Regions from separate parts of the Lentibacillus juripiscarius genome, predicted to be linked through region 2. Evidence: riboswitches for the same ligand, from Rfam matches in the RefSeq annotation. Region 2 holds a riboswitch; the other holds the start of a gene.
The links. A riboswitch is a leader RNA that binds a small molecule or an ion and turns the genes downstream of it on or off. The one in region 2 is predicted to bind S-adenosylmethionine.
Positions count from the first base shown of each region.

Region 1: it holds a riboswitch for S-adenosylmethionine, as region 2 does, so the genes downstream of both, ACFSUO_RS04730 (carboxymuconolactone decarboxylase family protein) here and ACFSUO_RS11055 (methionine ABC transporter ATP-binding protein) in region 2, are expected to answer to the same signal.

Region 1 is NZ_JBHUNA010000007.1:138,646-142,598, reverse strand. It holds gene ACFSUO_RS04740 (ABC transporter ATP-binding protein) at 1-533, shown strand, start outside; gene ACFSUO_RS04735 (hypothetical protein) at 576-1,016, opposite strand; SAM riboswitch class I at 1,190-1,296, shown strand; gene ACFSUO_RS04730 (carboxymuconolactone decarboxylase family protein) at 1,506-2,174, shown strand; gene ACFSUO_RS04725 (LLM class flavin-dependent oxidoreductase) at 2,223-3,596, shown strand; gene ACFSUO_RS04720 (sodium:solute symporter family protein) at 3,657-3,953, shown strand, end outside.
Region 2 is NZ_JBHUNA010000022.1:57,787-61,739, reverse strand. It holds gene ACFSUO_RS11060 (methionine ABC transporter permease) at 1-433, opposite strand, end outside; gene ACFSUO_RS11055 (methionine ABC transporter ATP-binding protein) at 423-1,454, opposite strand; SAM riboswitch class I at 1,550-1,660, opposite strand; gene ACFSUO_RS11050 (thioredoxin family protein) at 1,728-2,054, opposite strand; gene ACFSUO_RS11045 (toprim domain-containing protein) at 2,056-2,412, opposite strand; gene gcvH (glycine cleavage system protein GcvH) at 2,558-2,941, opposite strand; gene ACFSUO_RS11035 (arsenate reductase family protein) at 3,013-3,375, opposite strand; gene ACFSUO_RS11030 (acyl-CoA dehydrogenase family protein) at 3,613-3,953, opposite strand, start outside.

The DNA of each region.
Region 1 (3,953 bases), on a different contig from region 2:
TTGCACGTGCCATTGCATTAGAGCCGAAATTGATTATTTGTGATGAGCCAGTGAGTGCACTGGACGTGTCCGTTCAGGCACAGGTTATTAATTTACTAGAGGATTTGCAGAAAGAGTTAAATATCACATATGTATTCATTGCACATGACTTGTCGTTAATAAAACATATCGCGGATAAGGTAGGGGTCATGTATTTAGGGGAAATGATGGAGATGTCTGATAGTGATTCGTTTTATAGAAACGCACGTCATCCTTACACCAATGCACTGTTGTCAGCAATTCCTTTGCCGGACCCTGACAGAGAAAAAAATCGTGAGCAAATTGTACTAAATGGAGAATTACCATCTCCTGCAAATCCGCCCTCGGGCTGCGTTTTTCATACCAGATGCCCGCTTGCACGGGATTATTGCAAAGAAAATACCCCTCTGATGGAAACGAAGGGGAGCAATGACCATTATGTATCTTGCTTTTTCCCTATTGAATCGGATACCCTGGATGAATTCGGCAAGAGCGTCGGAAAACAACCGGATTGAATGGCATTATTCCTCAAATTATAACGTTGAACATGCATACAATTAGATTAGTTCAACCTTAAGTTCCTTGCTTAGGTGATCGCTGTTTTCAGTGGATGTTTCATCAATCGACCAATTGCTGGACAGCATCTGCCTGAGCATGTTTAATTGTTCGTCGTTCATTGTCAGACCTGTCAGGCCTTTATCCGTAAGAGTATAATCTTTCTCTTGGATCATATTGAACTTAAGTTTTAATAGGTTCTGCAAGCCTTTAAAGGTAACAAATTTTATCTTATAGCCATCCATAATAATCGATTTAAATGCTTCTTCATCCTGCTCACTAAGTTTAATAAGCTCGCTGAAGTCAAATTGGGTGCTTAAATCCTTCCATGGGCTGATATCTTTTCTGTTAATTTGAGTGAGCAATTCGTCATCGGAAATACCATTGCTGCGCAGTGTTTCAATCATATACGCTTCCATCAGTGAAATCTTGTTTTGTTCCATAAAAAACCCTCCGTATTTTGATACTTTATTATAACAAATTGTATCGTATTCGGATAACATAGAGCATAATAGCCATATGATTTAACCATTTTCTGAAAAACAAACAATTTATGCTTGACAGTTAATTCAGTGTACGATATGATGCTAAGAAATCTTAAAATTTAATAAAATGATTCTTATCCAGAGTCGGGGGAGGAACTGGTCCTATAATCCCGCAGCAACCATTACTTGATAGTAATAAGGTGCTAATTCCAGCAAGCATTCGCTTGAAAGATGAGAAAGTGTGTAATGAAAAAAACCTCTTCCTCATCGGGAGAGGTTTTTTTCGTTCTAAATGAATTGGTAGGAACCGATTATTTGATAAAGATCGGCCAAAAACCAAGTAAATATATAGGGTAAATATGTTTAATCACGGGAGGTGAATAAAAGAGCAATGCCCTACTTTAATGACTGACCTACTAATTCATTACAAAAAAATTTATAGGAGAGATTACATTGACAAAAACGGACAGCTTATATAAAAAATCGTATTTTGGCCGGATTACTGAATTAAAGGAATATGCACCGGAGGCATTTCAATCCTTTTTTGCATTTAATGACAAGGCATTGACCGAGGGGGGTTTGTCGGTAAAAACGAAGGAATTGATTGCCGTTGCAGTGGCACACATTACTGGATGTCCGTACTGTATTGATTTACATGTGGGGAATGCGAAGAAAAATGATGCTGACAAAGAGGAAGTAGCGGAGGCTATTTTCGTGGCAACGGCATTGAAGGCAGGTTCGGCAGCCGCCCACGGTGTGAACGCCCTGAATGCATTTGATGGGGAAAGAGATGAGGAGCTATATAAAGCATCCTATTTCAAAAGGTTGAAGGAATTTGATCAACTCAATGGCGATACATTCAAGGCATTCGCTGCTTTTGATCAGAAGTCCATCACTGCAGGTAAGCTGACTGAAAAAGAAAAAGAATTAATTGCGGTGGCATCAGCACATACCACAGGCTGTGCTTATTGCATCGATTTGCATACGAAAAATGCCAAAAAATCGGGAGCAAGTTTAAAGGAAATATCTGAAGCTATTTTTGTGGCAGTGGCTTTAAAAGCGGGATCAGCCATTGCACATAGTGTGAATGCTTTAAATGCTTACGATGAGGCATAAGTCACCGGGAAGCACCAATTAAAAACAATAGAAAAGGAGTACTGATCAATGACAAAACAAATTCACTTAAATGGATTTATCCAAAATTCACCTTCCCCCCACTCAATGGGATTATGGAAACATGAAAAGGATCAGGGGGTAAATCATAACCACTTGTCATATTGGACAGAAACAGCAAAAATTTTGGAACGCGGGAAATTTGATGCAATGTTTATCGCTGATGTACTTGGAACGTACAGTGTATATGGAAATAGCCATGAAGCAGCTGCTCAGCATGCTGTCCAACTCCCAGCTCATGACCCGCTAAGTCCGATTTCTGCTATGGCTGCTGTAACGGAACATCTAGGCTTTGCGCCAACGATTTCTGCTACCTATGCACAGCCATATGCACTGGCACGACAATTATCAACGCTCGATCATTTAACGGAGGGAAGAGTCGCTTGGAATGTGGTGACATCTTACTTGGAAAGCGAAGCAGTCAATCTCGGACTTTCCGGCCGTCTTCCCAAGGAACTCCGCTATGATCGTGCAGATGAGTTTCTGGAAGTCGTCTATAAACTTTGGGAACATAGCTGGAAAGATGATGCTGTTGTTTATGATAGAGAAACTGATACATTTGCACACCCTGAAAAGGTTCGGCTGATTAAGCATGAAGGTGAATTCTTCAATGTACCGGGTCCGCATTTGGTCGAACCTTCGCCCCAGCGTACACCGGTTCTGTTCCAAGCAGGAGCTTCACCAAAAGGGCGAAATTTTGCAGCCAAACATGCTGAAGCTGTTTTTACCAAAAATCATTCACTGGATGCATTAAAGGCCTATGTTGCAGACATCCGAAAACGAACACAGGAACAGGGAAGATACCCGGAGGATGTTCTCATTTTTCCGATGATCCTGCCGATTATCGGGTCGACGGAAGAAGAAGCGTATACGAAATATGAAGATTTGACTAATCATGTCAGCTATGAAGGAACAGCTTCTCTGCTGTCCGGACATACGGGAATTGATTTTTCTCAATACGATCCAGATCAGTATATTGAAAATATCGAAACAGAAGCGGTTCAGGGAAATCTGGATATGTATACGAAAGATCCGAATAAGAAATGGACATTGCGGGAGGCCATCAAAAATCATGGGCTTGGGAATGGTACCGTGAAGTTTATTGGGACGCCTGAACAGATTGCAGATCGAATCGAGGAATGGGCTATTGAAAGCGATGTCGATGGTTTCAATATCGCACAGACCTACTCGCCGGAGACGTTTCGGGAGTTTGTGGATTTTGTTGTGCCTGAACTACAGAAACGCGGCATTTACCGGACGGAATATGAAGGAAAGACACTAAGGGAGAATATGTTTGGAAAAGGGCGAACCCATCTGCCTCGCAATCATCCAGCGAGAAATCTGGGCAGCTTGCAGTCGAATTAAAGAGGGGAGTGCCCCCTCTTTTACTGATAAATGAAATTGCACACGTGGAGGAGGTCAGAATTGAGTACAATTACGTTGTATACATGGATTGGGTTTGCCATATTTTTAGTTGTCATGTTCGTCCTTGGTTTTGTAAGTGCCAGAAAAACGAGAAGTGTCAGCGACTTTGCAACTGGTGGGGGAGGATTGGGACCGTACGTACTTGGTCTATCTTTTGCCGCAACTTATTTAAGTGCTGCTACTTTTCTTGGGTATCCAGGCTGGACCCATGATTGGGGATTGTCCACCCTTTGGCTGTTTCTGGCAATGATTGGCGGTGGGCCGATAGGGGTGATGATGGTCGCCAAAAAGGTGAGG
Region 2 (3,953 bases):
GCAGCAGCACACGGAAAATAATCGTTCGCGTTTTAGCACCCATCGCTTTCGCTGCTTCCACAACCCCTTTGTCCACTTCCTTTAGGGCAATTTCAACGAGTCTTCCATAAAATGGTGCCGATCCGATAATCAGTGCGGGCAGTGCTGCGTTCGGACCGCGAATGGTACCGATTAGAAAATCAGTAAATGGGAAAAGCAGCAAGATTAAAATGATGAACGGAATCGCCCGGAACACGTTTACTACAGACGCCACCAAAAGATTCAGTACTTTGCTTTGCCATATACCGCCTTTCATTGTCAGATAAAGGAACAGCCCCAGCATGATTCCAAAAACAAACGTACCGACAAGTGAAAGAATCGTCATATAGAATGTTTCATAAGTCGCTGTCCAAAGCTCCTGTAATTCAATATTCGGAAACAATTCATTCCACATTCCGAATCACCTCCACTTCCACAGAGGTTTCATCCGCTAAATACTGCACTGCCCGGTCCATTTCATCCGGTTCGCCATCCATTTGTACGAACAGAGTTCCATATGCGTCATGCTGCATTTGTGTAATTTTCCCCTGTAAAATATTGATATCAATGGAGAACAGCTTTGCCAGTTTACTAATAAGCGGCTGATTCGCCGTTTCACCAACAAAATGTAATCTGAGAAGCCTGCCGGTGCTACTGGCGCTGAACAGTTTTTCTATATCATCATCTTCTTCATTGGACCCCATAACTTGTTCAACGAATTTCTTGGTGACTTGCTGCTGAGGCCGCAGAAATACATCCAGCACATCACCCTGTTCCACAACTTTTCCATTTTCCATAACAGCAACCTGTTTACAGATCTTCTTGATGACATGCATCTCATGCGTAATCAAAATGATGGTTAAGCCCAGCCTTTCGTTAATATCCACAAGCAGATCCAGAATGGCGTTCGTCGTCTCCGGATCAAGTGCGGATGTTGCCTCATCACACAAGAGCACTTTCGGTCTGTTGGCAAGCGCTCTGGCAATTCCGACACGCTGCTTTTGCCCGCCACTCAGCTGTGACGGGTAAGCATGTTCCCGTCCTGCCAGTCCGACGAGCTCAATCAGTTCCTGGACACGATCCTCACGTTCACGCTTAGGGACACCCGCTATCTCCAGCGGAAAAGCAATATTCTCCTTGACCGTCCGTGACCATAACAAATTAAAATGCTGGAAAATCATCCCAATATCCTGGCGAGTCATTCGAAGCTGACTGGAATTTAAAGCTGTTATCTCCTGTTCATCGATGACGATTTCCCCTCCGGTCGGTTCTTCCAGACGGTTCAAAAGCCTTACAAACGTACTTTTTCCAGCCCCGCTATACCCAATCACTCCAAAGATGCCGCCTTCATTTATATCAAGGGTTAAATCATCGACAGCTTTAATCTGGTTATTCGTTGTTGTAAATGTTTTGCTCAAACCCTTTATCGAAATCAACTAGATCAGATCCCCCTTTACTGTTCAAATTTAAAATAAAAACGCCTTTCTGCAAGAGAACAGAAAGACGTATACACAACTACAATCATTTCGTTCTCTTATCTGCCAAAGCAGCTACTTTGCAGGAATTGGCACCTTTCAAACAAAATGCATTTGAGGTTGCCGCGGTTTCATAGGGCCAGCCCCTCCACCGCTCATGATAAGAGTATGCTTATTTAATTTAGAATCAATAATAAAAATATTAGCAGTTCCACCCGACGCTGTCAATACAAATCAACCGTCATTTGCAAATAATTCTGGTTTATATTTCATCAAATAGCTGTAGATGTTCGGTATGGAATGAAATGCATAGACTTTTTCTTTTATCTCTCCGTTGTCTTTAAACAGTAAACACGGTACACTTTCAATTTGATAGTCCTGCATGTATTGAGGATGTAGTGACGCATTCATTTCATAGAAAATATTTTCCTGATGAACAGACTCAATTTTGTCCAGCATGGTTCTGGCCAGCGCACATGTGCCACAAAATGGGGTATAAATATATAAAATGTAATGATCTTTTTCCAGGTCGTTTTCTTGTATCTGCTGCAATCGAATCACCCTAAGCCAAAAATATCGGATTAACTGCAATCTCAGCGCCTACAAGTGCTTCTGCCAGCATGTGGACAGGTGTAGCCGCCACCTCCCGAAATTCACTTTCAATATGGATATGCCGGGCATGTGGAAGTTCATGGGTTAGCTGCCGGCGGATTTTGCTGCCTGAATCATCCTCATCAACCAGTATATAAACATCCCGGTTGTCCAAATCGTGCTTGTCAAGCAGTTCATCCATTTTTTCAACACCCAGTGTCCCATGTGTGCATATAATTTCGGTATCCTCATCGGTAAGCACTTTTTTGATTTGCAGCTTATCTGTTAATCCTTCCACTATAATAACTTTTTCGCTGCTATGTGTCATTCGCGTTGCACTCCTTAAAGAGAACATTTCTTATTCTTATGTCCAATTAAGCATATCCTATGATTTCCAGCGTCATTTTTAATTGTACAAAAAAACTGACTTGCACTACCTTAGGCAAGCCAGTCATACGTTTTCACGAGGAAAATTAATCTTCTTTAACCGCTGCTTCATATTGCTCAGCAGACAATAGGTTATCAAGATCCGCTTCATTAGCCGGTTCCACAACAATCATCCATGCTTTATCATATGGCGATTCATTGACAAATTCCGGGCTGTCTTCCAGTTCCTCGTTAATTTCGACTATTTTTCCGGCAATCGGAGCGTACAGCTCAGAAACCGTCTTGACGGATTCAACACTGCCAAATGGCTCATCGGCTTCAATTTCTTCACCTTCCTCAGGCAGCTCAACAAAAACAATATCTCCAAGCTCATCCTGGGCAAAATCAGTTATCCCGATGCGTACTTTTCCGTCTTCTTTCTTAATCCATTCATGCTCCTCTGTGTATAGCAGGTCTTTCGGCAGGTTCATGCAAATCCCTCCATCAACATAATATCATTTTCAGCATACTAGGTTCATGCCTATTTTTCTAGTATTCAATCTTATTTTTCCAGCCAATATTCATTAAAGGTCTCTTCTTTGAAACCAACTGTTACCTTCTCCCCGTCCGTGATAATCGGCCGTTTGATAAGCATGCCATCCGAAGCAAGCAATTCTGCCATTTCTTCAGTACTTGCATCCTTTATTTTGTCTTTAATATTCTGTTCACGGTACTTTTTGCCGCTTGTGTTGAAAAATTTCTTTGCCGGCAGACCACTTTTAGCAATGAAATCAAGCAGCTGTTCTTTAGTTGGTGGTGCGTCCACAATATGTACGTCCGTATAGGCAATGTCGTGGTTATCGAGCCACTTTTTTGCTTTCTGACAGGTGCCACACTTAGGATACCAATAAAACGTTAATGCCATGTGCTTCCCCCCTTTACTTTTCATTGTTGGTCAAGTTCATTATAGCAAAGAAACTAGCGGATGGGCGAGCTGAACTTTGAAATTTCGGAGATTCCCCTGTGAACATCGGGATGTTGATTGTGAACTTCGGGATTTTAATTGTGAACTTCAGCCGAATTTGTGACAACTTCAGCCAAATCCAATATAAACAAGCAAAAATGCCCCACAAGTAAGCGAGGCATTTTGCAACTTTTTCAATTAGACGACATATTGTTCTTCTTCAATAATCGTTTCTGCAATGGCCCGTTTTTTGGAAATGACATCAATTGGTGTGTGGCGGGTCAGTTTTCGCAATGATGACAGCATCATGCGCAGCGTATCGCCTGATTCGGCAGCAATTAACGTTTCTTTCGCATCGGCTTCCATCCGGTTGAATGCTTCCTGGACGTATACTTGTGTATAAAGAAGCTTTTGCTTGTGTTTTTCCACGCCGTCTTTACCGATTGCTTTTTCCGTCCGAAGAATGGCTGATTCCATGTTGTACACTTCATTGACCATATCTGCCAGATTGACGAGAATCTCCTGTTCGTTTTCGAGTT